Regions from separate parts of the Paenibacillus lutimineralis genome, predicted to be linked through region 1. Evidence: riboswitches for the same ligand, from Rfam matches in the RefSeq annotation. Region 1 holds a riboswitch; each other region holds the start of a gene.
What was found. A riboswitch is a leader RNA that binds a small molecule or an ion and turns the genes downstream of it on or off. The one in region 1 is predicted to bind cyclic di-GMP.

Region 1 (10,878 bases):
CAGAGAGAGTGATCTGATCTGCCGGCTTGGCGGGGATGAGTTTCTGATTTTACTCACGAATAGTGATGAGACGCATGCCAGTACAGTAGCGCAGCGGATTAATGCCAGCCTGGCGGTACCTTTTCATTGCAACCATCATCGGCTTCAGGCGACAGCAAGCATTGGTATCTATTATTCAGCGGACGGATGTGAAGAGCTGGATCAGATGATTAACCTGGCCGATGAAGCGATGTATGAAGCCAAGCGGAGCGGGCGCAACCAATATGCTATTAATCATACATGAAGCACAAGAAGCCTTTCTTCCGTATAGAGGAAGTTCGAAAAATCCAATTTTCGAACATGTATTTATTGGTAACGGTGAGAAAGGCTTCTTTTTAAATTCTGAAGAATCCCCGTCTAAATTGCAGCCAGTCCCGCCCAGAGCGGAGAATATCCTTGAAGCCAGGCTTCCTGACCACATAATAAGGCGTAAGATCTCCGCCCCAGTCCGCCTTCGATTCTGCCACCGATGCGATATTGGCCCCGCTAAAATCGAAATGCTTAATCCCTTGGGAGGCGAGGTCCTCAAATTCAAAGAGCTGCAGCTGTTGGACTACCCCATTGGACAGGTGGTCTGTCTTGGTTCCAGCAACCCAGCCGATCGCTTGCCCCGGGTTCAAGAGCAACGTAACATTGGCGCTGACCGGCTCACCGCTCTCGGAATAACAGACATAGCATCGGAAGCTGTCTTCTCCCAAAATACTCTGCGCCAGCTCCAGGTCAGCAGCCGTAATCTGATGGCTGAAGCCTTGCCTTCTTTCCGTCTCCAGCAGGCATTCATAGACATGCTTCATATTCTCGGTCCTCTTGCTGGAATAGCTTCTGGCATTGGCTTTCTTGATTTTATTTCGGATAGCCTTGCTGGCCAGACTTACCGAGTAGGGGAGGTTCAAAATGTATGTATAACGGACATCCACCTGGAAGCCTCGCCAAGTGAACGGCCTGATATCGGTAATGTCCGGGGGCAAAGTTATCGTTACAGCGCCCCTCAGCTTCACTAGATGCTCGATCATCAGCTCTGCGACTTCATGCCATTGCTTGTTTGTGCGGAATGGCTTGGCCGATGGAGTGGCATGGAATATGACGGGATGATACGGATTCTGAGGTGGAAAATAAAACTTGCCATATCTGCTGAACAGCAAGCACTCGCTATAATAATCATCGCACTTCGGCGGCTGGAACCGGAGCAGATCAACATCACATTTCCACTTCAGGCGGTTGAATTCTGCCCACTTGGCCAATGTTGTTTGTTCTATCATTCTCTTTATTTATTCCTCCCTTCATGGTCGGAGCTGAACGCAAGCTCGGTGAAGATCCCGTTCTTCTTCAGACGGTTCACGACATGTGCCGCCTCCATAGAGGAGGCATTCGATAACAGGATCTGCAGCTCATTAACGGGATTCAGCCCGATATAATCATTCTCGCGCAAGTAGGAATCTACGGTATGAAGGTCTTCAAGATGTCCATTGGATAAGTTGGATAGCGTCAGTATCGTATAATCCGTATTGAATTTCCGCTTGGCTTGTTCTCTGGAGCGGAGGACTGCGGTAAATATTTCCGATTTCAACACAGGCGAGCCTTCCATATAGTGTTCGCTTTGATTCAGATACAAGCTGCGGACATGACGCGACATCGAGGAGTTCAGCAGTTCGTTCTGAATATGCTCTTCGTTCAGAGCAGCCTTCGAACTTGCTGCTGCCACTTCTCTTGGTGCAATCGGAGCGGACACAGTGAACCATTCGTAGGTTCTGCGCAGCCCTTCCTCCAGCGAGAATCGGGGCTCCCATTCTAGTGCATTACACAGCAAGCTGTTATCGAGAACAGATCTGAATATATCTCCGGGTCGTGGTTCTGCTCTACGGATCCCTGCCAGCGGATGAAGATCAGATAAGATGCGTACCAATGTGTTGATGGAGTGCTCTGTGCCTGTCGACAGGTTCATGACCCCTGACTGTGGAGATTGGCTAGCTCGGTAAATAGCCTCAGCTACGTCCTCCACATAGATGAAATCACGTGTCTGTTCGCCACTACCATAGACGGTAAGACTTTGATCGTAAAGCATCCTCTCCATAAACATGGACACTACGCCGCCTTCTCCAGTCAATCCTTGTCTCGGGCCATACACATTCGCGAATCGGAGACAAAGTGTATTCAATTGATAGAGTTCACTCCATTTACCGCAGTAATACTCCCCCAACAGCTTATTGATGCCATAGGTCGAGACGGGCCTGCAAGGTAAATTCTCGCCCAGCGGAGTTTCCTCACTCAGACCGTAGACAGCCGCCGATGAAGCAAAGAGGAACTTCTTAACATGATGCTTGGCAGAGAGCTGCAGGATGTTCGTCAGGCCTAGAATATTCGACTTTGTATCGGCATAAGGGTTCTCCATAGAAGTAACGATATTGATCTGAGCGGCCAAATGAACGACGATATCGATATTTTGCTCAGCGAATATGGCATCGCAGTTAGGACTCTCAACATCAATGATGTACGAGGTGTGTGGGAATTCAATATGTCTGACATTGCCGGAAGAGATATTATCGATAATGATCACATCACTGCCCTCTTCATAGAACTTCGCAGCGACAAAAGAACCAATAAAGCCGTAACCGCCGGTTATAAGGACTTTCAATATAGTCCCCCCTATATATCTATAATTTCTGGCCCTTTCTATTGTTCAGCCAATTACGGCATGAACGGAGGGTTTCCTTGAATACGGGCAGTCTAACCTGATAGTAAGGGACCAGTTCTCCACCCCATCCTGACTTAGAACCAGCTACCGATGGAAGATTTGCTCCGACCAGGTCGACGTTGTGTATGCCGATTCTGGTCAAATCCTCAAAGGCAAAATGCTGAGACTGCTGAACAACTCCATTTGTTAAATGATTGGTCTTGCTGCCGGCTGCCCAGCCGAAGGACCAAGCCTCGTTCATCACGATAATGATGCTGGCGCTGACAGCTTCACCCTCTGGCGAATAGCAGACATAACAGCGGAAGTTGTCGTGGCCGAGCAATTGTTGGGCAAGCTGGAGATCGGACAAGGTCAGATCATGGTGAAATCCCTTCCGGTTCTCTGTGGCAATCAGACATGGAAATATCTTATTCATGTCTTGTGTCAATGCAGATCTGTAGCCAGTTTGTGTTGCTTTCTTGATCTTGCTGCGAATCTCGGTGCTAGCCTGCTCAAGCGAATACGGCAGTTTGAGATGATAAGTGTATTTAACATTGGCCTTGAATCCACGCCATAGAAATGGGCGAATGTCAGTGATATCTGGCGGAAGAACAAAGCTTGCAGCTCCCCCGTGACGAATGATCTCCTCGATCATTTGATGTGACAGCTGCCGCCATTGCTGGTTGATTCGGTAAGGCTTATCCGTCGGCGTCGGGTGAAAGAAGGTAGGGTGGAACGGATTGAGAGGCGGAAGAAAGAGTTTGCCTTTTTGATTGAAGAAGAACAGGCTCTCAATATAGGCATTCGAATCAGAGTTCTGAAATTTGACAATGTTGGCGCTGCATCCCCATTTAAGATGATTAAAGTCGGCCCATCTAGTCAGCATCTCGTGCTCTTGATGAAGAGTTCCCATAAATCGCCTCCGATTATGATAAAGTGGCGAGGTTAGTTATATCTGGAATTATCTATGAACAATATAGCAAACGTAGACGGACAAGTCATGCAATTTTTGAGTACTAACTGGTTTTTATTGTAATTCTATTTTTTCATTGATATATTTTAGACAAGTCAGCTAGACTCCACCATAATTCGCATAAAATAACGAATTTGGAGTGAGTATTGTGCCTAAAAAGGTATTATTCTGCGCTACTGTAATCTCCCATTTGAAAGCTTTCCATTTACCGTATCTGCGCTGGTTTCAGGAGCAGGGTTGGGAGGTACACGCTGCAACTTATGGAACGGAGGCCGTTCCCTATGTGGACAAGCAGTTCAATATTCCGATTCAGCGTTCTCCATTCAAGCTGGATAACTGGCGGGCTTATCGGCAGTTGAAGGATATTGTACGGGAAAATAATTATGAGATCATCCACTGCCACACTCCGATGGGAGGAGTATTGACCCGACTTGCAGCGAGACAGGCCCGCCGCACAGGCACGCGGGTTCTCTATACTGCTCATGGATTCCATTTCTTCAAGGGCGCTTCATTCCAGAATTGGCTGCTCTATTATCCGGTAGAGAAGTATTTATCTCGCTATACTGACTGTTTATTAACAATGAATGCGGAGGATTACAACCGGGCACTAGACCATCAATTCAAGGCAGGAGCGATCGCTTATGTACATGGGGTCGGAATCGATTTTGACAAATATAAGCCTGCCCATGAACAAGAGAAGAGGCAGCTAAGGGAAATGCATGGCATCGATTCTGACGAGTTCATCATGATTTATGCTGCCGAGTTAAGTCAACGTAAGAATCAGGCCTATCTCCTGGAGGTTGTGTCTCTATTGAGAGAGAGAATTCCCCGTTTTCGGCTGCTTTTGGCTGGGCAAGGTGCATTGGAAGGACAATATCGGGAGCAGGTGAGCCGGTTGGGATTGGAAAATCTCGTTACCTTTCTCGGCCATCGTACGGATATGGATCAGATCTATGCATTGGCGGATATCGCCGTGTCGTCCAGCAGACAGGAAGGGCTGCCTGTAAATATTATGGAGGCAATCGCTACCGGTTTGCCTGTAGTCGCTACAGATGTGCGGGGGAATCGAGATTTGGTAGAGCCGGGGACACACGGCTTTCTAGTTGGATTGGACGAGCCGTCTATATTCGCTGAACGTATCTGGGAGCTGTTCGACAATCCACAACTGAGAGCCGACATTCGCACGAACCGCGACAGACTTATCTCTCTCTATTCAGTGTCTCATGTATTAGGCGAGGTGATTCCAATATACACCGATGCGGCGAGACAGTGGGATATTAAGGAGAGGAACCCGGGTAATAAGAAGGACTCGACCTATCAATATAATGAGAGAGAAATAGGAAAATAGATTTACAGATTATGAGAGAATATGTTAATATTTAATAGACTAATATTGTTGAAATAAAGGCTGATTTCGATTCAACTTTGATAGATTACTCGCATACTATAAAACTATGAATCTATGAAACTCCGAATTGAATATGAGAACGACGAAACGGCAAACCGCGTGAAAGCGCGGGACGCAAAGCTATAGGGGCTTCGTGAGACGACAACTCTCACATGCCAGCCAGTTCCCGAAGGTTCTTAGGATATGAGAGTAGGAGGTCCTGAGACAAGGGGCCTTCTATTTTTTTATCCTAGGAGTGATTATGATGATGAACCGTGTATTCAGAAACATAGTTTTCATAGCTTTAATTATAGTGCTCAGCGGTGTAATCATGCCTGTTCCAGGTAACGCTGCAGCAGTTGCATCGGCAGCTGGAAGTACGGAATTGAATGTGAAGAATTATGGTGCAGTTGGCGATGGAAGCACGGACGATACGTCCGCTGTACAGCAGGCGCTTGATGCGGCAGCGGGCCGCGGGGGCCGCGTGTATTTTCCGGCTGGAACGTATAAGGTGAATCCGGAGAAGACGCTGATTGTCGAAGGGAATACGACGATTATCGGTGATGGAGCAAGCTCTGTAATTCAAGCCAGCAATCGCAGCTTCGGCTGGGAGATGATGAGGGCTACGGGAAGTCATATTGCGATCAGCGACATCACACTGGACGGCAATATGGCTGTGAATCGCGTGCTTGTTATCAGCGGTGGAAGCAGCGATGTGAAGGTCAAGAAGAGTATTGTCTCGAACGCTACGCATAGCAAGGACCCGGCCAGTGACTATTATACTGGCGTTGTGTCGGGAATCGTCGTGTACGGGAATTCCAATCAGATAGAGATTGATTCCACAGAAGTGAAGAATATCTCCGCGGTGAATCTAACTGCTGGCAGCTTGATTTCAAGAGGAATTTACGTGACGACGACCTGGGGCTCCAAGGAGAAGGCAGCGGTGAACGTTGCTATCAAGAACTCTCATATTCATCATATTGGACCGGCGGATGATGGAGACGGTATTTATTACGAGGATCCGAATGTGGATAGCAAGCAGGGCACGAATACGAAGAGTGTCATTGTCGGCAATACATTCGATCATAATGCCAAACGGGCCATTAAGATATATGCGCAAGGGATCACCGTTGAGAATAACCGGATTACGAATTCGTATCTGAACAACAACTATTACAAAGGCAAGGACAGTGGCAAGCTGGCTCCGGACATGTACTCGGGCATTAGTGTATACGGCTCCGACAATACGATTCGGAACAATACGATCAGTGGCGAAGGAAGCTATTATGCGGCGATTGAGGTAAGTGCGTCGCAGACCGTCAGCAATGTTACTGTTCACGGCAATAAGATCAAGATGGGCTCCAAGAGTGCAGTAGAAGGCACGACAGCGATTCGGGTCGGCAATACGAAGCAATTCCAGATCACCAGCAATACGATTGAGAATGCCGAGAAGGGGATATGGACTTGGCAGAATGCGGAGAAAGGCTCTATCAAAGGCAACATGATTCAGACAACAAAGGGCGGAATCGACTTATCCACCTATTTGGAGAACTGTGTCCAGAAGGACATTGTTGTTAAGGACAATACAGTGAAGAGTAAGTCCTTCAATATTTTGCTAGCGAAGTCGAATGTTAATGTAGAGGTATCCGCTGATAATTTCTAAGCATGTTTTTATATAAAATATTGATGAGAACCTTTTGGGCAGTTACGCTGTCCGGAAGGTTTTTTTTGCTTTAATCCAGATTTCTTCGAAGTGAGGAATATTATATATATGCAAAAATAAAATAGAATGTTAGGAAAAAAAAGGTACCAAGATTTTTGTTTTGTGTTAATATAAAAGTGTTAAATTGGTGACTTTTTTCCTAGTCGACACAGTTCTTCATTATTTGTCATATTAATCCACAGTTTGGGGTGAACCGCCGCTTGGATCTTAGTTATTTATTCAAATCCGTAAGGAAACATATGATTGCCTTCTTGATTACGCTTCTAATTTGTGTGGGAGGCGTTTTTTTGTTGAATGCAATTGTAAAGCCTCAATATCAGGCCACTGCTAGTCTAGTAGCAACTCTGGCTTCGGCGGAATCGGGGACTTATAACGACTTCTTGGCCAGCCAGGCCCTGACGAAGACATATGAGGATGCGATCCAGAGTCGTTATATCGCCAATGAAGCGAAGAAGAAATTGAATACGAAGGAGACGGCATATGAGCTTCTGGAGAGGGTTAAGGTCAGAACAGACCCTGGCACTTTGGTTATCATCCTATATGCCAAGCATGATCATCCCCAGGAGGCCGTAGATATCGCTAACAGCTTTGCGGATGCATTTATAGAAAAATCTACAGATATCGTTCCTAATGCGAATGTGATTGTACTGGATTATGCCAACATGGAGGACGCATCGATTCCGGTAAGTCCGCGCAAGATGCTGAATCTGGCGATTGGCACCTTTATTGGCTTCTTCGCGGGATTAGTTATTGTGTTATATCTGGAACGGAAGAGAGGCTCCCGCAGACGTCCGCTGCGTCACATAAATACAGAATCTATGTAAATTTTGATAGTCCAGTGAAGCGAGGTGGAGGAACAGAAATGATCCATTTTGCAATTGTAGGCTGTGGTCATATTGCTATCAAGCATATCGAGGCCATTCAAAGAACAGAGAATGCCGTATTGGCAGGGCTATGCGATACGAATGAAGCGAGACTTACCAAGCTGGCATTAACTTGGCAAGCTCCAGTCTTTACATCGATGTCGGAGATGCTAGAGCACCTTCCCCATCTTGATGTCATCTGCATATGTACCCCTAGCGGTCTGCATGCAGACCTGGCGATTGAGGCCGCTGCTGCGGGGAAGCATCTCATTATTGAGAAGCCGCTGGCGCTCACGCTTGAGGACACGGACCGAATAATTGCTGCAGTTGCCAGATTCGGTGTCAAAGCAACGGTAGTACATCCGAACCGTTATCGCCCGGCGATACAGCATTTAAAGGCTGCGCTCGAACATGAAGCGTTCGGCAAGCTCAGTCATATCAGTGCTGCGGTGCGCTGGAATCGCAATCAGGCTTACTATGATCAGGCGCCCTGGCGCGGTACCAGAGCAATGGATGGCGGCGTGTTGATGAATCAGGCTATTCATAGTCTGGATCTGCTCCTATGGCTATTCGGACCGGTATCCGAGACGAAGGCATTTGCAGATACTCGGTTAAGGAATATCGAAGCTGAGGATACGGCGATAGCAGTGCTCAAATTTGATAACGGTGTATTAGGAACGGTGGAAGCATGCACGACGGTGTATGAGCAGAACCTTGAGGAGACATTGACGGTATTCGGTGAGCATGGTTACGCCATTATCGGGGGAAGAACGGCCAATTGGATCAAAGATTGGAAGTGCGCCTCCATGACGGAAGATGACATTAGACAACTCGTGGACGAAGTCGAGCAGAACCCGTTCGGCGTCCCCGGGCATCAATGCATAATCCGTGACATGGTGCAGGCGCTGTTGGAGGATCGTAAACCGGCCATCTCGTTGCAGGACGGGAGAAGCGCCGTTAAGCTCGTTGTCGATATCGCTAATCAGGGGATGCAGGTGAGAAGTTAAACGGATGGGAGGAGCTGTATGAACGAAAGAGCAATCAGGACTCGGGAGCATAGTGCGGAGTTGCTGGAGAAGCTGGGTAATCAGACAGCGGTTATCGGTGTGATTGGCCTCGGTTATGTGGGGCTGCCATTGGCTGTTGAGAAGGCCAAGGCCGGTTATCGCGTGATTGGCTTCGATGTTCAGGAACAGAAGGTTGCAATGGTGAACAGTGGGTTCAATTATATCGGTGATGTAATTGATGAAGATTTAAGGACTATGGTCGACGCAGGCCAATTGCAAGCAACGGATGACTACTCCTTTTTGTCCAAGGTTGATACCGTAGCGATATGTGTACCGACTCCTCTCGATATATATCAGCAGCCGGATACGAGTTATGTAGAGAATTCCACTCGGGAGATTGCCAAGTACTTGCATCCCGGGATGCTGGTAGTGCTTGAGAGTACGACATACCCTGGTACAACTGAGGAACTGGTTAGGCCCATTCTTGAATCGACGGGGCTCGTATGCGGAGAGGATTTCTTCCTTGCTTATTCACCAGAGCGGATTGATCCAGGCAATAAATCGTTCAATACGAAAAATACTCCGAAGGTAGTCGGGGGTGTAACGGAAGCCTGCTCGAAGGTGGCCATGGAGCTGTACCGTCATGTGCTGGATGGTGAGGTGCATGCGGTGTCCAGTCCGGCTGTCGCCGAAATGGAGAAAATATATGAAAATACGTTCCGTCATATCAATATCGCCCTCGCTAATGAGATGGCGGTATTGTGCAACCGGATGGGAATTAATGTATGGGAAGTCATCGATGCGGCTAAGACCAAGCCCTACGGATTTATGGCCTTCTATCCAGGACCGGGTCTAGGTGGGCACTGCATTCCGATCGATCCTTTCTACCTGACCTGGAAGGCGAGGGAATTCAATTATCACACCCGCTTAATCGAACTCGCTGGCGAGATTAACAATGCGATGCCAGAGTTTGTCGTGCAGAAGATTGCTGAGATCCTGAATCGGAATAAGAAGCCAATCAACGGCTCCACGGTTTATATATTGGGCGTGGCTTATAAGAAAGATATCGATGATTACCGGGAGTCCCCGGTGCTGAAGATGATCGAGCTCCTGCAGGAGCGAGGCGCGACTGTATGGGTTAGTGATCCGCATATTACCTCCTTCAAGTACCGTGGTCGCAGCTATGAGACGGTGGAGCTTACGGAGGATCGTCTGAAGGAATCCGATATTGCTGTAATTGCAACAGATCACACAAGTTTTGATTATGAATTGATCGGACGTACCAGCGAGAGCCTGTTCGATACACGTAATGTGATGAGCGCCTACACCAAGCCAACCAACTACCATCTGCTTTAAGAGGAAATTCAAAAAGTCCACTTTTGATCACGAAGTCAGTCAGGAAGTGAAATCGACATCGAATCTTGAATTCACCCGGGCTTTCCGGTGCTCACGTACAAACTACGTACGCTGCGCTCCTCAAGCCCTAGCTTCATCCAACCTTCTCGGTGCTGAAAACTGGACCTTTTGAATATTCAGTATAAGTTCTTAAATAAAAGTTTTATTTTACTACAACAAATGGGGTAGGGTGATTACTCTATGACTATGAACGAATATTGGGCACACCCATCGGCGATTGTTGATGAAGGAGCAAGCATTGGGGAAGGCACAAAGGTTTGGCATTTCTCGCATATTTCTACCAAGGCAAGTATCGGATCCTCTTGCAGCCTTGGCCAGAACGTGTATGTAGCTCCAAATGTTGAGATAGGTAATGGCGTTAAAATTCAGAACAATGTCTCGGTATATGAAGGGGTTGTGCTGGAGGATTATGTGTTCTGCGGCCCAAGTATGGTATTCACGAATGTGCGCACACCACGCTCTGCTTTTCCTAGAAATACGAGTGAGGATTATCGCGCCACAATTGTAAAATATGGGGCCTCCATCGGTGCTAATGCCACCGTGGTCTGCGGTACGACGATCGGCGAATGGGCACTTGTTGCTGCGGGTGCGGTTGTTAATCGGGATGTGCCGCCATATGCCATGGTAGCAGGGGTTCCAGCCAGACAGATTGGCTGGGTGTGCCAATGCGGGATTACCCTCGCTTTTCGAAATCAGAGGGCGACATGCCCGGAATGTGGTCGGAAGTATGAAGTGATAGAAGAGACAGTACGTATAGCGAAGGAAGTGTGAGAAGAGGATGGATCGTAGAGAGATAGCT
Region 2 (10,878 bases), 460 kb from region 1:
GAATGGATTCTTGCAATTACTCTACTATACTTATGGCTAGAATAGCAGAAGCGGCCTCCGTCAATGAGTTGACGTTGCCGCTTCTGTACTTCATTTATCACTCAGAATATTAGATCCATAGCTTCTACGGCGCAGGGAAGTATCCAATCCGCACCGCGTAATCTATCATACGTTGGAAAAATTCACGGTCCGGCTCATGGCAGACGACAGGCGTACCTGCTAGAAATTCATTCGTCTGCGGGCACGCGAAGCGGTAGATAGAGTTCTTCGCTCCGTCTCCCTCCAATTGAGCCATCGCCAGCTCCATGCCAGCCTGCTCCTTCGGCTGATTCGGATTCAGCAACCATGCCTCATAATCACGCCACTCCAACAGATCCACATAATAGCCATATTCACGCAAGTGGTCAACCATGTCTATATAAGAGATTTGCACCGGATTGCAGATGTGGAACAACCTACCCGCACTCTTCTCCTGTAGTGCTATAGCCGAGATAGATGCACCTGCATAATTCACCGGTGTGAAGTCTACCTGCCAATGCACTCGCGGCGCCTTGCCAAGTAGGAGCATCGCCTTCAGCATCCGATAGAAGGCGTTATTGTCTATGTTCTTCTGGAATACACCCGTGGTCGAGTAGCAAGACAGATTGCCTACCCGGTATACCGAGGCAGCCACTCCTTCTTCCTCGCAGGCCCGAATCACCAGCTTCTCCGCTTCGAGCTTACTATTCGTATATACATTCTCGGTGGCTATCGCATCGTAGCCACTGCCTGCTGTGAACGACTCCCATAAACCGAGAAAGGCCAGGTCCTCCGGAATCCCCAGTGTGGATACATAATGGAAGCGCACATCCTTCCCGCGCGCCAAATCAAGCAGACGGTCCGTACTCTCAACGTTCACTTTGGTGAAATAGTCGGCTGAACCGAAATGCTTCACCTCAGCCCCGCAATGGATAATGGAATCCAGATGCTGATCCAGCAGCGCTGCATCCTGTGGACTAAGGCCAAGATTGGGCTGCTCTAAATCCCCACGGATTGCGACAACCCGATTTTCCATATTTCGTGTAATTTCGGTCCCGTAGTACCCCTTCATCACATCGACGAGACGCTGGTATGGTTCTTCCCCTTCCTTGGCACGCACAAGGCAATATATGACCGCCTCAGAGGTTTGCAGCAATTGATAAAGCAGAGAGGAACCTAAATACCCGGTAGCCCCGGTCAATAGAATATGATTCTGAGGGGACGCAGAAGGTTTACTGTTCCCGCCGAACATACGTGGATATTCCGCTAAATCCCGAATTTCCTCGCTGCCCGCGAAGGAATCCTCTTCTTCAGTTGCGTCCATTAATTCAATCACTCGCTCAGCCATAGCATATACTGTCGAGTACACGAAGAAATCGTTAATCTTCAATTTAGGGAACCGCGGCTTGAGCAGTACCAGCGTCTCCAAGATTTTCAGGGAGTGTCCGCCAATCTCGAAGAAGTTGTCATATAAGCCCACGCGACTGCGGTGAAGCGACTTCTCCCAGGCGACTGCGATCTCCTTCTCTAATTCAGTAACTGGCGCAACATAGTCAGGGTCTTCCTCGACCTGCATAGGGATATCATAGGTGCCCAGACGTTTGCGATCAATCTTGCCTGTCGGTGACAACGGCATCGATTCCAACATCATAAATTGACCAGGAACCATATAGGCTGGAACCTTGGTCTTCAGGAAGGAAGCAAGCTCCTGCTTACCAATCTCCTCGCCGGACTTGGAAGTATAGAAGCCTATCAGCATCTTCTCGCCGTGATCGTCCTCCTTGACGATCACGGCAACATCCTTCACCTTCTCATGCTTCGCCAGATTCTCCTCGATCTCTCCGATCTCAATCCGGTAGCCTCGAATCTTCACCTGGAGATCCTTTCTACCCATATACTCGATACCGCCATCGTTCAGTAGACGAACCAAGTCGCCGGATCGATAATATCTTTTCCCCGAAGTGGGATCCGTCGGATCGATAGTAAAAGCCTCTTCCGTCTTATCAGGCAGATTTAAATAACCTTTAGCCAAGCCGATGGAATGAATCAGCAGTTCACCCATTACATTCACCGGGCAGAGTTGGTCATTCTCGTTGACGATCAGCACCTCGTAATTGGCGATAGGCTTGCCGATGCTGACCGTAGTCAAGTCTTCTGGTACCTGTTCCTTGATCATATGGGTTGTCGCGGCCACTGTAATCTCAGTCGGTCCATACGCATTTACGATGAACGGCTGATGCCCCAGCTTCTTCTGCAAATTACGGACGGACTCCCCTGGGAGCGCCTCCCCGCCAATAACAAAACTACGGATCAATTGATACTTGACCGCCTCTTCTACCGTTAAATACGCGGATAATTGATTGAAGAATACGGTTGGCAGAATCCCTATCCGCGTCGCCCCAGTATCCTCAATCGCCGTGGTGAAGCTGTCGACCGAATAACGCTGTTCATTGGACAATAGATGAAGCCTAGCACCGCAGCATATTGCACTGAATATATCGTATACGGAAGCATCAAAGCTGAAGGTAGAATATTGCAAAATGACGTCATGCTCCGAGAATTGAAGCTGCATAGTAGTAGACAACGACAGGTTCACGACACCGGCATGGCGGATCAGGACTCCCTTTGGTCTTCCCGTTGTACCTGATGTATAGATCGTATACGCAATATCATCCTGATCGATGGGAATATGGCAGGCTTCCCCTGGATAAGAGGCGAACTGCTCCAGGTCGAAGCATAACAGCTTCAACTCATTCACATTATCCGCTACAAGCGGCTGCAACTTAGATAGATAAGTTTCCTTAGTTAGTACAATCCGCGAGCCCGTATCTTCGATAATATACTGATTCCGATCATCCGGATGCTCTGGGTCCAGCGGAATATAAGTCCCACCGGCTTTGAGGGCGCCGAGCATGCTGACAACAGCTTCCATGCTGCGCTCCATGTAGATGGCCACGAATCCGCCTTTGTGCAGTCCTTGCTCAATTAGCGCATGGGCAACCTGATTGGATAACCGGTCCAACTCAGCATAGGTCAACTTCCACTCAGCCGACGACAGCGCAATTCGCTCTGGGAAACTCTCGACAGTCCTGCTGAGCATCGATGTAATCGTCAGCTCTACTCCCCAATTTCTAGCGGTATCATTGAGCTTCTCATAAGCCAGTAGATCCTCGTCGGTCATGATGGAAATGTCGCCCAGGACAATCTCGGGACGATCCAATACCGCCTGAGCAATACATTGAAAATGTCTGGCGAACTTGTTAATCGTACTCTCTTTGAACAAGTGGCTCGAATAGGTGATCTCAGCTACCCACTTTTCCCCCTCTGTCCGCACATACCAGTTAAGACGACTGGCTTCATAAGCGGCATTTCGTCCATAGATAGTCTGCACTACAGGAGACTGCGAAACCAGTTTCTCAATCTCCTGAATAGGCAAGCTGGCTTCATTGGATAGAACAAGCCGCTCCGCTATAGCTGATAGCAACTGGCTGAATGGAATTCCAGCTTCAGTATGAATCCGTATTGGAAGTATTCGGCCATCCGTGGCTTGTATTCCAACAATTTGATCCTGTTCACCGCTCATACGATATAGAAAGACATAATAACAAGCGATTAGCCAAGTCTGAATATCAGTTTCCTGGATCATCTGTCTCTTGAATGATGAACTAATATTCAATTCATAGATCATACTCTTGGACCCGTTGGCCATTGCTAGATCTGGATAGTCAGTATGGATATGAAATCCGGATAATGGCGGCTGAAGCTCATTTAGCCAATATTCCCGGACTTTCTGATTCATCAGTAGGGTACTCACAAATGTTCAGCTCCTATTCTCTCTCTCTATTTAAGGGTGTTCGATAAGTCTCCCCTTGAACGATTACAGCTTCAATCCCTCTACTAGTTTCTCTAATTTTCCGGAGATTTGATTCAAGTGCTCGGCAGAGCTCATAATATTGTCGGAAGAAGCCCTCTGCTCCATGGCACTCTCCTTGATTCGTTCGGAGATAACCGCATTTCTCTCTGCATATTCGGCAATCTGCTTAATGGTCGCCGTAATCTGCTCTGTCTCAGCTACCATCTCCTCGGTAGCCGCAGATACCTCCTGAATTTGACTGGTCACGGAATCTGTACCATCCAGTATCGTAGCGAAGAGCTCTCCTGTCTCTCGAACGACCTGGATACCGGTAGCAACATTCCGTTCTCCTTGGCCAATTGCGGCGACGGCTGTGCTTGTCTCTTTCTGGATATAGTGAACCAGATCAGCGATTTGCTCTGCAGACTTGGCGGACTCCTCGGCCAGTTTCTTCACCTGGTTAGCTACAACTGCGAAGCCTCGCCCTTCCTCACCTGCTCTGGCCGCCTCAATGCTGGCATTTAACGACAATAGATGGGTCTGTTCGGCGATTTGTGTAATCACCTGTACGATCTCCTCAATTTGCCCGGAACGTCTCTGCAATTGTTCTATCGATACGACCGATTGCTGCACGGATTGCTGGATGGAATCCATCTGCTTAATAACCCCGCCGATATTATCCCGTCCTATCTCAGACTTGTCCTTCATCTCCATTGATGCGTCCGACAACGCTGAAGTGCTGCTAGCAATCGTTCCTACGCCTGAATTGATCTCTTCCAGTGAAGTCACACTCTCGGAGATCGACTTGCTCTGCTGCGAGGCCTTCTCGGAGATTTCTTCAATATTATCGCTGATCGCCATAGAGCTCTCATGATTCGTCTCCAGCGTCTCGAACAGAATCTTCGATTGATCCGCCGATTGAATAGAGACCGTCTTGATCGTCGCTACCAGTTCATTCATATTGCGAACCGTTGCATTAAACTTCTCATTCACCTGACCCAGTTCGCTCTCATCCGTCTTCAACTGTACGCTGAAATCGCCTTTGCTAAGCTTGTCCAATGCGGACATGAGATCCTTCACGGGTGCAAATGTCCTCCGGGTCGTGAAATATTGAGACGACAAAATAACGATCAGAATGGCAATAAGTGCGAGAACCGTATATTTCAGCAAATCGGTTTGACCGGTCATAATTAGACTGGCATCGAAATCCATGCCTATGTATGAGAATATTTCACCATTCTTGTCCTGAACCGGATAGAGTACCGTTAACCAAACACCGTAATCGTCCTTATAAGGCTTTGTGAACGTAATTTTCTTTGTCTTCAGCATTTCCTCGACGCCCTTCACATGGTAAGCAGGCTGTCCAAGCATATCGCCCAGGAATAAGCCCTCACCCTCGAACATATCAAGGATTGCCGTCGGAAAAGCAATCATCTGGGTACTATCGTTCTCTACCTTCGCTCCAAAGATATAACCTTGTGCAACATCAGGGTGAGTCGCTGACAAGTCATCAAATACCTTCGTCAGCTTCTTCTGAAGCTCCGAATTGCGATCCGTGTCTGTCACCGCCGCTTTGGCTTCTTCCGGAGTGATCCTGTCCTTCCAGGCCTCCATGACCTTCTGTGAGTTGTCCTCCAACTGATTGGTTAATACGGCACCTTGAATATAGTAGCTGGCAGCAATCAAGATAACACCAGTCATCAGAATAGAGACACTCGTTAACAACATATTTTTCGTGACAATGCTCAAACGGTTAAAAAAACCAAAAATCTTCATATTCAGTCTCCTTTTCGTTCCAGATAGTGACTTGGAATTAAGCATAATTCCTTTCAATAAATTCGTTTTTTTTTACATTCTCCCTTCAATAAGTAGATCCACCTAAAATTTAGGCAAAAAAAAAGATAACCGCATAGCAAACACTATAGGTTACCTCTTTTAGCAACTGGCTGACATACCCCCATAAGGAGAATTAGTCCCTATAGCTTTGCGTCACTACCTTTCGATAGCTTTGCCCAAACATGTATAAAATTAGTTCAATGGATGGATCTATCTAACAAATTTCGACAACACGACATGATAATCTTACTATGATTTTCAAATCATTCCCATGATAAATAATACCATAATTGTGTACGTTGTATGAATTTTACCGTCTTTTGATTCGCTACTTAAGTCCTATCCTGCTAAAAAATGACTGCTTATCACGTGTCAGCTTACAGTCCGCGGTCGCTCCAGCCTTGATATTCCGGGAATATGCAGGGTCGCCCACTCGGGCAACAAATGATCAATTTTAGCTACTGCAACTGTCATATCATCATGGACCGTATTTTTCTGATAGCGAATCACTGTCTCCAGCAGGCAGTCGGCGATTTCCTGCGGGTCATCCGCATGAATCTCCGAGATCATCCGTTTGATCCACAGTTCCTTATTCACAGCATAACCGGGAGCATCATACACTCCGTCCGTCATCATAATCAAAATGTCGCCAGGAAGCAGCTGCACCGTAACCAGATCAATCTCAATATCCTGAATGATCCCAATCGGTAGATTGCTAGCCGTAATCGGTATAACCTCATTCCCTCGTTTGATAAAGCTCGGCGATGAACCAATCTTGAGGAACGTCGTCTGCGCGGAGAACTCATCGATCAGAGCCATATCAACCGTAGCATATACTTCATCCGGCGAACGAAGCATGAGAATCGAATTAACCGATTTCACCGCTAATTTCTCATCCATACCAGATTGAAGTAACTGTTCAAGAATGCCAAGCGCTGTGCTGCTCTCCAGCCGGGCCCGCTCACCATTGCCCATCCCGTCGCTGATGGCAACAGCAAAGGTTCCATTTCCAAGCTCCATTGCACTAAAGCTGTCCCCGGATAACAAGTCTCCGCCCTTAGCAGCCCCGGCGACTCCGGTCGTCACTTCGAAGGTCTTGGCCGAACCGAAAGTTACAGTCGCCAGTCCGTCTCTGCCTGTAGGCATATTCTCCCGGACTACCGTAATATGCTCGTCCACAATGTCGGATAATAGCGGCGCTATAATCTTCCGACACTCATCGAACCCGCGAGTATACGCATGGACAATTTCAATCTCCACATTGCCATGGTCCAGATTAATGATGTCTATGCTATGAATAGACAGCCCCATTTTGTCGAGCTCGTCCCGGATCTGCTCCTCCTGCTTGTACATCGCCTGTCCTTCTCGCTGAATCTCTCGCGCCAAATCCTCCATAACTTGAGAGACTCCTGAGAGTTGTTCAGCTACAAGCTGTCTGCTATCGTATATTTGCCGCTTCCAATGCATATCATTCTGATATAGGCTATATTCTTGCTTCATCAGATCGAGCACTTGATCCGTCTTGACGCACAGCTTATTCCATTTGGGAGGCAGATCACGCTTCGATAGCTCCGGATTATCTTCAACAGCCGTCATCATCTCCGTCATTAATTTATAGGTCTGATAGAAATTACCGTCCCAGCAAACCTTGCGGCGTAGGCAATTCCCACAAGCCCCTTCGGTAATCGCATCCATGAAATGGCCAACCTCTTCACTCTGCTTGGACATTTCACCGCTACTGGCCATTTGACCGAAGCTGCGCGACAGTTGCTTGAACACTTGGGAGAACTGAGCCACCCGTCCGGCTGTAATCTCCCTAACCCGCTTGGCATATTCATGCTGCGACTTGATGTGATCCTGCGTACCAGGAACATACTTGGCGATAACGCTTATGACGCCCTTTGGAGTTACTAGGAAGAGGAGAATTGCTACGCAGCTCTCCCAGGTTGAAGACATGACCTCAGCTGGTCCTGTTAAATAGATAGCTAGAATAGAAGATCCTAGTAGCATACCCAAAGCAACAGCCCATTTGCGCCCTTCCCGCAGCATGCCTGCCAGCATGCCAGCAAAAGCTAGTAGACTCATCTGATAGAGCGCAGTCATATTGGCCAGACTGAGAATTAGCCCGGTAATTACGCCTACTGAGGCTCCTAGTGAAGCGCCTCCAACTAGAGCAAACAACAGAATTAAATATCTCGACATAATGTGTTCAATTGATAGGCCATATATTTCCCATCCGACGGCTCCGGTCATCATGGATGCCAATAGAATAACTAGACAGAGGATCTCCTCATTCCTAAGATGGCGTCCCTTCCTTCGAAGCGAGAAGACCGGAACGGATTGAATAAAGACCAAAGTCAATACGAAGCTGAGTACAGAATCTGCTACCATCATCATCATTGCGTACCAGCTTAACGAAGGACCAACAACAGCCTGGAATAACCCTACGAGGAATGTGCTGGTAAATACCGCTAAGGGAGCGTAAGAAATATCGGCCCGTTCAAAACTCTCAAGTCCTCTATGAATCAAGTAGAAGATTAGCAGTTCTGCAGCGATCCATATTCCATGCTGAACCGGGGACAGAAGTGCTCCAATCACCATTACGGCCCCCGCTGTTATTGCGATATCTCTGCGCATGAACATCATCACTGCGAAGAAGGCAGCAGCAAACGGCGAGAGCTCGTCCAGAATAGTAGCTCTTCCCAGTAAGAATGCCATCACCAGAAAGAGCAAATTCCATTTATTCACCATAAAACGCTGAGCGGCTCGCTCTAAGAGCGGTACATCCATCCAGACTCTTCTGCCCTTTGCCTTGGCTTGCCCTTTTAGTCTCTTCAAACCAGGAAACGTAATGACATTCCACTTCTCCATCAACTGGCACCACCTTATCCAATTTGTTAGGTATGTCCCATTATAGGTAGGGCAGGCTGGAAAGTTTGTCAGATACCGGAGTAAGGAGCCAAGAAATTTCCGACAAATTGAGAGGGAATTACGAAACACCACGAACCTAGGCCCGTCAAAGGATACATCGTCCTTATGCGTGCTTATGTTCGTACCTAGCAGCCCGTTTATAACGCACGGCAGAGCGGATTGATCTGATACATATCGTGTTATTGCGTAATAACCTGTCGCCTAAGCGGGACAGACGACAAAAATAGAAGCTGGAAAAAAAATCTATACATAGGTTCAAGAAGCATTCTAAAGCATCAGCATACGAAAAACAAAAAACCGTAGGCATATGTATGCCTACGGTGGATTTCATATTTAAGAAAGTTACATTCGCTTAGCTCCGCGTCCTCCGCGTTTGCCTTCCGTACTCTTCTTCAACGAAGAAATTCGCTCTTCACTATCCTTGAGAAAACGCGACATTTTGTCCTCAAAAGTAGATTTGTTAGAGAAAGAACGTCCCCCTCGATCCCGATTAAATCCGCCACCTGGTCGGTCCCCGTCTCTACCGCCACCTGGGCGATCGGTTCTGCCGCCACTTGGGCGATCGCTTCTTGGTGCACGAGGCGGTCTGCTTGACTCAACCGGCTTATCAACGGCTTGCTTAATGGAAAGTCCGATCTTACCGTCCTTATCGACATTAATTACCTTAACGGTAACCATATCGCCAATCTTCAAGTGATCGTTGACGTCCTTCACGTAATTGTCGGCGATCTCCGAGATGTGAACGAGACCCGTGACACCTCCTGACAGATCCACAAATGCTCCGAAATGCGTGATGCCTGTCACTTTACCTTCTAACTTGGTGCCCACTTCTATTGCCATAAAATAAAATGATCCTCCCTTAAAAATATACAGCCAGGCCTCGAAATCATGACTGCGGTGATTTGATTATACCGAATGAGTGAAACAAGGTCAACAGACGGATGCCCTTAGATTTCAATCATTATCCGAGACGGAATCGGATACCCGGACCGGAATTTCACCAGGTTTATACAGTCCATACTTCTTCATTGCGATCTGGCCAATATACTCAGGATCCTTCAGACGATTCAATTCATAATTTAATTGATTCAAACTCTGTTCCGCTGCTACCTTAGAAGCTTGACGCTCCGATAGTTGCACAGATTTCTGTCCGATCTCGCTGGATTGAGATATAAAGGTATGGCCCGACCATATCATAAATATAGCCATGAATATCATCCATAACCGTAACCGGCGGCGCGCTCCGGCTGTTCCGGATGCTTTATTCTGCGATTGTCTATCTGTGGATACCTTATGCAACTGAGCGCCCTCCATTCTCTTAATCTTGTATATTATGCGAAATCTATTCTCTATGAAACCAGCGTCTCCATAACGACTTCATCCAATCCCGTACTGTAACCAGCCTGTCCGAAATGCGAAGTCGTCTACGAATCGGCTTAGTCGCCCACAAAAGAAGCTTCCAAAACGGCAGCAATGTGATCCGTCCCAGAAATAATAACATTACCCATATAAAACCAAGCAACAACCAAATTCCTTTGAGAAGTAGCCTGATCGGTGCAATGAGCACGACCTGGACAATTCCGACTAATATCCTATAAAACCGTTTTATTACTATAATTAACATTACCACAAAACGTTCAGTTATAACACTAAGAAACAAAAAATGAATCCAAACGCCTATAAAAAGCCCTAAAAATACGTAGAATCTTACTTCTCCCTGATTTGTATGATACATTGTCCGAAATACAAATAACGCTGAAGCGAACCAATATAAAAGATCAAGAGCATGGATACTCCAGCGTGGGAAGCGGAATTGAATGGATACGACCCGGTAACCGTCGAAGACCATTCCCATAATTCCTCCGCATGCCAGCATCCAGAGAAGGGTTATCCACTGTGTATGCAGGTTCATCGGAACAATTTACCAAGGAAGCCCTTGTTTGATGAATGGGAGCCCGGCTCCAAATAAGACAGGGAATTTACCAGGCCCTCGATACTGACAAGCCCCTGTTCTAAATTCAAATTCTTGATATGTAAATTCTGTCCGCGGATCGTCAAATGCCCTAGCTCGGTCTGCAGCAGAAACTCCTCGCTATCGAAGCTCTCCACATTCTGCACCCCTGATATTTCGAGCAGTTTTCTTTGAAATAAATGCAACTCCTGACGCTTCCCTTTTCCTTGTTCGACCATGGCATGTACCCCTCCTTCTTACAGATAGCTTATGGAGCAGATACACGGTT
Region 3 (10,878 bases), 260 kb from region 1:
GCCAAGAGGAGCTTGCAAGTAAAGCTGAGATACACGAGACTTATATTGGTAAGCTGGAGCGTTCAGAAAAAGTATGTTCTGTCGTGGTACTATCTAAAATTACAAACGCGCTCGACCTCTCGATGGTAGAGTTCTTTAGTTATATCCAACCTGTGAGCGGAGAGGGAAGCGAGTCTATACTCTCAGAAATCGTGGATAGGCTTCGAGGCAAGAGTGTTAATGAGCAGAAAAGGGTATTGAAAGTAATCGACGCTATGCTGGATGAGCAGTTGAATTAAATTTATACTGTCTTGATTGTCAAAGGAGCTGCTGCGGCAGCTCTTTTTTTGTATTTTTCTCTGATAGAACCGTTAAGCTGAACGGTATCATAAGTGATAGCGAAAATTTGGTAATTGGGGTAAAATTCGTATTGCCATACGTTCCACTTGTTCCCAATCTCCTTATTCGGTCATAATTACTTTGGGAGTACCGAACATTGTTGATACTTCAATGCAGGTGGAGTGCTGTGTGTTGCGGGTGAGAACTCTGTGATTTAGAGCTATAATCAAGGGAACGCCTAATGCGTACTTCTAAATCTTAGTTTTGCATGAGAATATGTCTTGTTAGTAGTTAAAGGGACCCTATATAAGAGGGTATAGTTTAGAAGGAAGACAGGCCGCTTGCTACATTTAATGACGCAGTGCGACAAATCGGAATTTAGGGAGACAACATGGAATATATAAAAGAGGTATTTGCACAATATGATAGACAATGTATTCGGGTTTATCAGGCGTATAATCCAGTAATAGCAAAAGAAGCAGTTGCCTTACAGACTTTCGGCGAAAGCTTCAATATTAATCGCATGACATGGATAAAACCATCCTTTTTGTGGATGATGTATCGGTCTAATTGGGGGACAAAGAAAAATCAGGAATGTATTTTGGCTCTGGATGTACATATGGAAAAATTTAATGAATTGTTGAGGAAAGCGGTGCTAACCTCACCAGACTCAATGATATACAAAGGTTCAACTCAATGGGAAAAGGCATTTGAGGAAACAACAGTTTATTGCCAGTGGGATCCCGATAGAAATGTGAACGGCAATTCCATAAATCGTGCAGCCATTCAAATCGGTCTAAAAGGAATCACCTTAAAAGAATTTCTCGCCGATGGAATTTACCGCATTGAGGATTTGACACCGCTTGTGAAGAAATGGAATATACAGCGAAAGCAGGGGAAACTAAATTCCAAGAATCTACCAGTAGAAAGAATTTACCCTATTAAAGACAACGAAATTAGAAAAAGGCTGGATATGTGACAGCAAACTAAATTTCAGCTTGGCGGGATATTAGGCAATGACTTACGAGATGGGAGAAGAGTGATCATTTGTGATAATGAAGAATCGGTTACTTATGCCGAGAACGTTTACGCTCATGAGGGAGGGCCAATTTCCTCTTGATGGAAATAGAGTTGTTTGATATGATAGATTTACTTAATAGAAAGCTACTCACGATAATGGCAAACTTGTCGAAAGACAAGGACGCAAAGCTATAGGGTCTTCTTGACGAAATGTCAATGGCAGCCAGCTACCGAACGAATATGCTTTTTTTGTTTTTTATTGGACAAGCATTCATTAAAATCTGTGAAACTCTAATACGATAATGGCAAACTTGTCGAAAGACAAGGACGCAAAGCTACAGGGCCTTCTTGACGAAATGTCAATGGCAGCCTGGCCACCGAAGGGAGTTTTATAACATGCGTAACGTAGTCTTCGTTATTGTAGGACTTTTTGCGTTACTGATGTGGGCCCCGGCTGTACAAGCTGCACAATCTGAGGATTGGCTGGGCTTGGAGCAACTGGACCGTGGTGCGGTTGTCATTCGATATGACGTAAAAGCCGATGTCAAGACGAAGCTCATGATCACGAAAGGTCAAGATAATTATACATATGTGCTTTCGCCGAACAAACAGCAGGAAGCATTTCCACTTCAGATGGGTAACGGTGATTACACGGTCATCGTGCTGGAACAAGTCAGCGGCACCAAATATCAGATCGTTCAGGAAGCGCCAGTTACGCTTCAACTGACGAATGACAGCAAAGTGTTTTTGAACTCTGTACAGAATATCGATTGGAACGAAAGGGACAAGGCTGTTCAGCTTGCGAAGAAGCTAACTCGGTCTACCCAATCCGACGAAGAGAAGGTACAGGCTGTTTACGAATATATTATCGGGACGATCCAATATGACAAAGCTATTGCATCCAGCAAGTTGACGGACTACCTTCCCGATATCAACCGTACGATTGCAGGGCAGAAGGGGATATGCTACGACTATGCCTCCCTATTCGCTTCCATGCTGCGGAGCATCGACATTCCGGCCAAGCTGGTTATGGGAACATCGCAATACGTCGATGTTTACCACGCCTGGAATGAAGTTTATTTGAACGGGAAGTGGGTAACCATTGACACAACCGTCGATGCAAGCTGGAAAGTCAGAGGGGCCGAATTTAAAATGATTAAAGACGCCTCTCTCTATTCGGCAGCTAAATATTACTAATCAGTATACGATTAACCCAAGCTTTGGACGAAAGGTCCAAGGCTTGTTTGAGTTTGTCTAGAAATTGTAAAGATCTGGTCGGTATAATGCAAGAAGCCCTTTGGTTCTGAAGGAAAAAACAAGCACAATGAATCGTGCGCCAATAGAAATAAGTGGAGGTGATGGACTGGCAGGTCCCTTATCGGCATACAATTCAATGGAATATATGGCCCGATTTGCGCACGGTAAGCAAGATCGGAACCGAACATTATGAGGGTGATGTAGAGACTGAGGAGAGATCATGAAGAAAAAAATAAGTGGAATCATTGTGGCCCTGCTGCTTCTGATTCAATCGCTGTTTGGCGTATCCACCTGGACGGCCAATGCATCGGCAAGCGTGCAGGAAACAGTGCAAGAAGCCGTACAGGAAACTGTACAAGAAACCGTGCAGGAAAGTGTGCAGGAATCAGAGTATGGAAAGACGGATGACATCTATGACTCGTCGGCGCCTGTCGCCGATACAGAGAGTATTTTAACAAAAGTTGTGTTAACCGACATGAATGGTACCGTGATTGATGCGACTTATAATCCGGACGGCAACCTGGACATTGGTGCAGCTGTCAATCTAAGCTACGAATGGGAGCTTTCGAACGGACACGGCTATAAGAGCGGGGATATATTTACCTTCGAGCTGCCGTCTCAGTTTGAGATTTTTACGGACATTGACGCACCGCTCGTAGCCGATCAAGGCGAAGTTGGCAGATTTACGGTCGATCAGAACGGGAAAGTTGTCATGACTTTCAACGATTATGTTGAGAGCCATTCCAATGTAAGCGGCAAGCTGGAAATTCGCACCGAGTTTACAAAGGAAATCATTGAGGGAAGTACAGAAATCATTATTGCCATTCAGATAAAAAGCGGAGTCCAGACCATTATCGTGAATCTGAAACCCCAGGGTGGAAAGCTGATCGATAAGCAAGGGACAGCAATTGGCAAGGACCGGATTGATTGGACGGTTCAGGTCAACAAGTCGCTGGATAAAATCAAGCATGCGGTCATCACGGACGTAATGCCTGAAGGATTGGAACTCATCGCCGATTCTGTAGAGGTTTACCACTTGCAGGTTAACGGCCACGGATCAACGGTCCTTGGCGATAAGGTAGAGGCCGGCAAGTATACGGTTGAAACGGACGGCGCCGCCAAACTGGTGCTTGCGTTCCAGGATGAGACAATCAGCAAAGCCTACGAGATTCGCTTTTCGACGAAGCTTACTAACGAGCAGTTGCAATTTGAGAACACTGCTGCGCTGTCTGGCGACGGGATGGAAGATACCCATTCGACCGCTACGGTAACGGTGAACCGCGGTGAATTTTTGGAAAAATGGTATAACCAGGATATGGACACAGGAATCATCGCTTGGACTGTGAAATACAATTTCAGCGAGAAGAAGATTCCGAGAGACCAAGCGGTCATCACGGATGAATTCAGTGAGATCCATATATTGGTTGACGATTCGCTGAAGGTGTACAAAGGGGACTCGACCGATGTCAAAGATTTGCTTTCAACGGATGAATACACCGCTACAATAGGTACGAACGGATTCAAACTCGAATTCAAGAAAGATATCGATTCTCCGTATACGGTCGTTTACCAAACGAAGCCGGTCGATCGGACGATTGCTGATGGGCAGCAGGTAAAAAACAAGGTCGTATCGGGTGAATCCTTTAAAGAAGTAGTAACCCCGACCCAAGGAAGCCGCGGTCTGGTCAAAGGAGTCTGGACAGTCGATTTTGCCAGCAAAACGGCGAAGTGGGTTATTATGATCAACGGCGATAAAAAGCCGGACGGCAGCAAGTACAGCATGGAGAATGTAGCCATTACGGATACGTTCCCGCAAGGCGGCCTCGAATTCGTTCCGGATTCAGTGATCATAGAAGCGGACGGGGAAGTCGTTCCTGAGACTAATTATGAGGTCAAGTACGATAATAATAAACGTAACGGATTTATAATCCAGTTCTTAAAGCCCGTTGACACCACGTATACGATCTTGTATGAAACGAAGTTTAACATCGACTGGCTGAAGGAACGCAATCTGGACTTTATGAACAGAGCCTCCATGACGTGGATCGAGGAAGGCAAGAAAAAAGAGCTGAAAGATCGGGATGCAAGCTTCGGCGCCGACGACTATATGAAAAACAACGGTGGCAAAGACGGCAGCTACGACCCTATTGGTAAAGAGATTACCTGGAACATCAAGATGAACTACAATCTCGACTCGTTTGACAAAGCGATCGTAACGGATGTTCTGAAACATGATCAGAAGCTTGTACCAAATTCGGTTAAGGTATACGAGATGAAACTGACAGGGGAACGGAATGGTGTTGCAAAGGGCAATGAGGTTCCAGCTTCTCAATATAAGTTGACGGAACCGTCTGAAGCGAACGGAAACCAATTGTCCATTCATTTTACCAGCCCAATCTCATCCGCATACTGGATCGAGTTCAGAACATCGCTGCAAGGCGCGCTGATCGTCAAGGATATTCATAATACCGCTGAGCTGTGGAACGGCAGTGATAAAGCGGCCACATGGAACGGCAGCGTAGCGGTTCCACACGGCGGCGAATATGTGAAGAAAAGCGGTGCCCAAAACGGAAACAAAATCGATTGGTCGATTCGAATCAATGAAGGCCAGTCGCATATTTCCAACGCCACAATTATCGATTATCCAAGTGTGAACCAAGTTTTGATCGAGGATTCATTTCATCTGTATGCAACCAAAGTCAATGCAGACGGTAAAACTGTCAAAGCTGAAGAGTTGACAAAAGGCGAGGACTACACGTTAACCGTTATAAGGCTTGACGGAGATCAAGAGATGTTTGAATTAAAGTTCATGAAAGACATCTCCACGGCTTATATTTTGGAATATCAATCATTCATTACTGCTGAAGATAAAGAAGCAGTACAGAATAAAGTTGCGCTTCAAGGAGATCAGCTGAAGACTGAACTAAGGGAAACGACGGAAGAGATTATTGTCCGTACTTCCTCTGGTTCAGGGTCGGGAGGCGGCGTAACGGGCAGCCTGGAAGTGACAAAGGTTGACCGTGATGATAAGACGAAGCTGCTGGCCGGAGCGAAGTTCGCGCTTTACGATAAAGCGGGCAAACGGACGCCGATCGTAAAAACAACGGATGCGGACGGCAAAATCCTGTTTACGAAGCTGCTGTATGACGACTATATTTTAGAGGAGCTGGCAGCTCCAGAAGGATATAAGATCGAGCAGGCGACGTGGAGCGTAACGATCGACTCCAGTATTACGAGCGAAGGCAATGTGAAGAAAATAACCGTAACGAACTATAAGGAAGAGCCTGTTAAACCTGGCGAGCCTTCAGAACCAACCGACCCAGGGAATCCTGGAAATCCAGGCAATCCATCGAATCCGGGAAGTCCCGGCAATCCGAGCAATCCATCGGATCCAGGAACACCGAATCATCCGACAGAGGGACAGCCTCCGATAACTCCATCCAATCCTGGGACGCCGCCTGGCGAAGTAGAATTGGCGGATGAAGACATCCCAAGAGGCGAACCGGAACTACAGAAATCGGAACCGGAGAAGTCGGAACCGGAGAAGCCGGCATTACAAACGCCGGGATCGAAAACTCCGACATCGGAGATTTCAGTATCGACGCTTCCGAAAACGGGTGAAGCAAGCCGTTATCCGTTCTATTTGGCGGGACTCGGACTGATCGCTCTAGGTGTATGGTTAGGCCGCAAACGGATAACTTTGAAACAATAATTTGTTGGTGCTTCGGCTCCCCTTGTCCTGGAAACAGGCAGGGGGAGCCCTTTTCATGTTAGGGAGAAGGTGAAATCGACAAGTGGTGATCTTGCAAGATGTAGCCCATCAATTATTCCAGACAGGGGATAAAGCGCTGAATCCGTACGACCTGTAGTGTTTCTCCGAGAAGAGTCCGCTTGATGTTTACAGAATATACGAATCCGAGTTTATGGTAGATATTGAAACGGTAGGCACTATAGTACCGTAGTAAACACAAAAGGTTGAAAAACGCTTCGTTTCATTCTTTATGTACAACGGTGGCGAGGAGTGATGTGTATGTTTTGGAGAAAGCGAAACAAAAAGGACCAGAAACTTGAACCGGTACCCAATCTCTCATCGAGCATCTATACCGTGTCTGAAGAAGATCTGTCACCAGGTTTTGAAGAGGTATATGTTCCTTTTCTTACTATTTCGCTTGACGAGGATGACGTACTTGTCTTGGCCCGGTTTCTTGACGGAACAACAATGCTCTCACTTGAGGAGGCATGCGATGAAGTAATCCAGTATGTGGAGCGGAGGAACAACAAGGGCCAATTGGCTTACCGCCGTCTATCATGCAACAGCATATCATCGGAAGAAAAACAGGCGCTTGACCGCGTCGAGCAGCAGCTGCGGCAGAGGATTCCGAAGCAGGTTTGACGGGCAGGAGGATCGGATGAAGAAAAAAAGGAGAAAAGGACAGCAGGAGGCTTGGATGGCCGACTAACCGGATGTCCTTCTCGGAGTATTCACCCAAGCGAGAGCCATACTGCTGCCCGCATATTAAACCTTAACAATGTGCTCAGCGCGTTCCTTGCAGGGATTTATTGTGGTACGACGAATGAAAAAGAAACTACGAAGTTGGATAGGAGAGGACTTATGGGAATAATGGCCTGTTACTTAAGCTTGAATGATGCTTTGGCGAATGAAGTGGTACAACTGGACAATTCATCCATCATCACCAAGATTGAGCAATTGATGGAGGATCGACTCTGTCCGGTTTATGAGATGGATAAATGTTGGGACGGGCTGCATTTTCTTCTAACGGGTGTATCTGCATCCCATCCGATTGAAGATGATCCTTTGAGCGAGGCGATTGTAGGCGTCCATGTTCTGGACACAGAAGACTTCATAGCAGTCATTGGCTCGGACGAGTTGCCGCGCATTCTAGCATCACTGCAAGCCGTAGATAGGATTGCGTTACAAGAACACTTCAACCTCTCAGCATTCAGGGAACAACAGATTTATCCGAACACTTGGGTCGACGAAGAGACAGATGAGCGTTTCGAGGAGTTAACCCTGGAACTGCAAAACTTGATTTCCTTTTATGAACGCAGCCGTGACCAAGGCCATGATATATTGGTTAGTATTTACTGAAGATGGGCGAAACCATTGGAAGAAATCTTTATCTGAAAAATATAGATAGGATAGAAGGCGGTAATAGTGAAAAGAATCAACAAGATTCTCCTGACTGCGATAGGCGGAATTGTACTTATTTTGGGTGTTTTGGTGGGTTGTGTTTATTTCTTCATACTTGAAAAGCCTGCTGAACCGGATAAATGGGCTGATGCGGAGCGCTATGTCTGGAATAAAATAAAGTTTGACCAGGATGCACAAGTAATTTCTGCCGATGGTTCGGAATACTATTTACTTGCCAATAAGGGAGCAGCTGCTGAAGATAAAGTGATCATTTATTTTTCTGGAGGCGGTGTAGCCTGGGACGAGGTGACTGCCGCGCAGCCAATCAGTCTGAGTAATGTAATGAAGAACGGTGAGATCAAATATTACTTTCCGAACATTCCATTCTTTAAAGTAGGTACGCTTGGCGGTCTGTTGAAAAATAATAACCCTGACAATCCGTTCAAGGATTGGAACATTGTATATATCCCTTATTCTACTGGTGATCTGCATATCGGGAATGCATCCAAGGAATATACGGACGCCAAAGGCAAGCCGTTCACAATACGTTACAACGGTCAAGCCAATACGCGCGCAGCATTGGAATGGATGACAAACCATTTCGTTGCGCCGGAGAAGATCCTCATTGCGGGAGAAAGCGCCGGAGGATTCGGAGCTGCTTTCTGGGCGCCTGAGATTGCGAAACACTACCCGAATGCCCGCATTTATCAATATTCGGACAGCTCCTACTTAAATGCCGACTGCTGGCCGGATATTATCGATAACGAATGGAAGGCTAACTTTGCAGCAACCTTTGGTTATGAAGTCCACGGCGATTTAATTTCGTCCGTATTCGCGGCGAACCGCAAGCTGCTCCCGGACAATGCGATACTATTACAGTCTAATACGCTCTATGATGAGCTGCTGTACGACTTTGAAAAGGATCTGAATGGTGATGTTTCGGACGATGGCGAATATATACATTCCTGGTCAGCCCGCATGCTGCAATCTGCTGGAGAGCTAACTGAAGTATTGTCAGGCTACTATTATTACATCACTGATTACGGTCTTAATGAGAAGACGGGCAGGACACCTCATACACTCTCCCCATTAAATCATTTCTACAAAGCCGAACAAGACGGGGTGAAGCTAATGAAGTGGCTAGACGATGCCGTGAATAAGGATGAATATTACTCCGTGGGGCGGCATTTTGTAGAGAAAGAGGGCTGACCCTGGCATGAATAAAATTGAATACGTGGACAGTAGTGTGGTGGAACGGTTATTTATGATCGCTCTTTACTTTCCTGAGTAACACTTCCGCTTCACCTCCAATATGATGAGTCTAGAAACCTAAAGAGGTGAGCGAATGGGAGTCGTAAAAGCCAGGAACCAGGATATTAATATGTTGGCACGGTTGCTTCGAGCTGAAGCTGAGACCGAAGGCGAAATGGGCATGCTCCTTGTTGGGAATGTTGGCATTAACCGAATAAGAGCGAATTGCTCCGATTTTAAAGAGATCCGGACAATTCCCCAAATGATCAACCAGCCGCATGCGTTCGAAGCATTGCAACATGGCATGTTCTATCAAAACGCAAGAGATAGGGAACGCCGTCTGGCGCAACGGGCTGTGAATGGGGAGCGGAATTGGCCAGCCGAATTTTCCCTATGGTATTTCCGTCCAGGAACGTTCGAGAACCCCGGACCATGTCCGCCAACTTGGTATAATCAGCCGCTCGTAGGACGATGGAAGAAGCACTGTTTTTATCAACCGACCGTGGAAGAATGTGAAAATGTATATAACACGTTCTAATTGTATAAACGAAAAGAGCTCAGGACCTCTTAACATGGCTTGTCATAGCCAAATGTGGTTGACAAACTTTATCTTATTAAGTGCCGCGTAAATCGCGGCTTCTTTGGGTTTAGTGGAATAATGTTTAGGGAACCGTCCCGGATCGTCATCCGCAAACGTGATCGACGGAATCATAAGGAGAATCCGCGTAACTTCAGAAATTCTTTAGATTTTCCTCAACGATATCTTCATATGTTTTTCTTATGCTGAAAGCTAAGACTAATTTTAAGCAGATAATCAGGAGGTTGCGAATGAACAAGATCACCATATTGGTTGTGGATGACGACTCCGAAATTAGGGACTTTATACGTATCTTCTTGAGTAATGAAGGATATCATGTGCTGGAAGCGGAGAATGGTTTGCAGGCACTGGAGGTTGTTAAGACATTATCCGTGCAACTGATTATTCTGGATGTGATGATGGCCCATATGGATGGAATCAGGGCGTGCCTGAAAATCCGAGAAATCTCGAAGATCCCCATTATCATGCTGTCTGCCAAAGAAGAAGACATTGATATTATAACCGGGTTGACTACCGGAGCGGATGATTATATGACCAAGCCGTTCAGTCTCCTGGAATTGACGGCCCGGGTCAAAGCGCAACTACGTCGGCAAAGCTACTCCGTCAAAGAGCCAGATGAAGACGTCATTGCCATCGGAGATTTAGTCATAGACAGGGCGATGCACCAGGTAACCGTAAAAGGAAAGGAAATATCCCTGACACCTCTTGAATTTTCCATACTCGAACTGATGGCAAGCCATCGCGGACATGTGTTCGGCGTGGATAAAATTTACGAACGGGTTTGGAAGGAGTCTTCCAGCATCTCGGATAATACAGTTGTCGTGCATATCCGAAACCTCCGGGAAAAAATTGAGGCGAATCCACGGGAACCCAGGTACGTCAAGACAGTCTGGGGGGTGGGATACAAAATTGAAAAATAAACTCTTTTCTCTGATTTCCGGAAAACGAAGCATTCGTGTGCGAATGTTCTGGTCGTTTATTCTAAGCTTAATCATTGCGATGAACGTATCGTCAATACTCAACGAATCTTTGTTAAGTAGACTTCTTGCCGCTAGTCACTTCCCCTATTTATCAGTCCTGCTATACGGTGTATTATCTATCGTTTCGTTTATCGTCCTCTTTTTTTTGTGCTTTTCCCTTATGACCCGGCATATCGTGAAATACTTGCTTAGTCTGGCGGAAGGACTTGATTTTATCGCCGGAGGAAATCTGCGCCATCGCGTTCCGCTCTTAAGGAAAGACGAACTAGGCAGGGTTGCGGAGAACATTAACGCTATGGCCG

Region 2: linked by a shared signal. The riboswitch ahead of EI981_RS00275 (methyl-accepting chemotaxis protein) and the one ahead of EI981_RS27155 (glycosyl hydrolase family 28-related protein) in region 1 are both predicted to bind cyclic di-GMP.
Region 3: linked by a shared signal. The riboswitch ahead of EI981_RS28215 (transglutaminase-like domain-containing protein) and the one ahead of EI981_RS27155 (glycosyl hydrolase family 28-related protein) in region 1 are both predicted to bind cyclic di-GMP.

What each region holds. Positions count from the first base shown of each region.
Region 1 is NZ_CP034346.1:6,091,234-6,102,111, reverse strand. Features, by position in the region: gene EI981_RS27180 (sensor domain-containing diguanylate cyclase) at 1-283, shown strand, start outside; gene EI981_RS27175 (GNAT family N-acetyltransferase) at 375-1,298, opposite strand; gene EI981_RS27170 (NAD-dependent epimerase/dehydratase family protein) at 1,304-2,671, opposite strand; gene EI981_RS27165 (hypothetical protein) at 2,691-3,596, opposite strand; gene EI981_RS27160 (glycosyltransferase family 4 protein) at 3,829-5,031, shown strand; cyclic di-GMP riboswitch class I at 5,171-5,262, shown strand; gene EI981_RS27155 (glycosyl hydrolase family 28-related protein) at 5,336-6,733, shown strand; gene EI981_RS27150 (YveK family protein) at 7,033-7,617, shown strand; gene EI981_RS27145 (Gfo/Idh/MocA family protein) at 7,656-8,663, shown strand; gene EI981_RS27140 (nucleotide sugar dehydrogenase) at 8,682-10,019, shown strand; gene EI981_RS27135 (acyltransferase) at 10,266-10,850, shown strand; gene EI981_RS27130 (DegT/DnrJ/EryC1/StrS family aminotransferase) at 10,858-10,878, shown strand, end outside.
Region 2 is NZ_CP034346.1:53,064-63,941, reverse strand. Features, by position in the region: gene EI981_RS00280 (non-ribosomal peptide synthetase family protein) at 125-3,817, opposite strand; gene EI981_RS00275 (methyl-accepting chemotaxis protein) at 3,896-5,647, opposite strand; cyclic di-GMP riboswitch class I at 5,806-5,894, opposite strand; gene spoIIE (stage II sporulation protein E) at 6,080-8,581, opposite strand; gene EI981_RS00265 (S1 domain-containing RNA-binding protein) at 8,981-9,478, opposite strand; gene EI981_RS00260 (FtsB family cell division protein) at 9,593-9,937, opposite strand; gene yabQ (spore cortex biosynthesis protein YabQ) at 9,981-10,550, opposite strand; gene yabP (sporulation protein YabP) at 10,547-10,828, opposite strand.
Region 3 is NZ_CP034346.1:6,346,366-6,357,243, reverse strand. Features, by position in the region: gene EI981_RS28225 (helix-turn-helix domain-containing protein) at 1-278, shown strand, start outside; gene EI981_RS28220 (DUF4291 domain-containing protein) at 710-1,297, shown strand; cyclic di-GMP riboswitch class I at 1,487-1,573, shown strand; cyclic di-GMP riboswitch class I at 1,633-1,720, shown strand; gene EI981_RS28215 (transglutaminase-like domain-containing protein) at 1,735-2,535, shown strand; gene EI981_RS28210 (LPXTG cell wall anchor domain-containing protein) at 2,816-6,307, shown strand; gene EI981_RS28205 (hypothetical protein) at 6,626-6,988, shown strand; gene EI981_RS28200 (YfbM family protein) at 7,208-7,705, shown strand; gene EI981_RS28195 (pectinacetylesterase family protein) at 7,772-8,956, shown strand; gene EI981_RS28190 (cell wall hydrolase) at 9,093-9,536, shown strand; gene EI981_RS28185 (response regulator transcription factor) at 9,827-10,516, shown strand; gene EI981_RS28180 (HAMP domain-containing sensor histidine kinase) at 10,737-10,878, shown strand, end outside.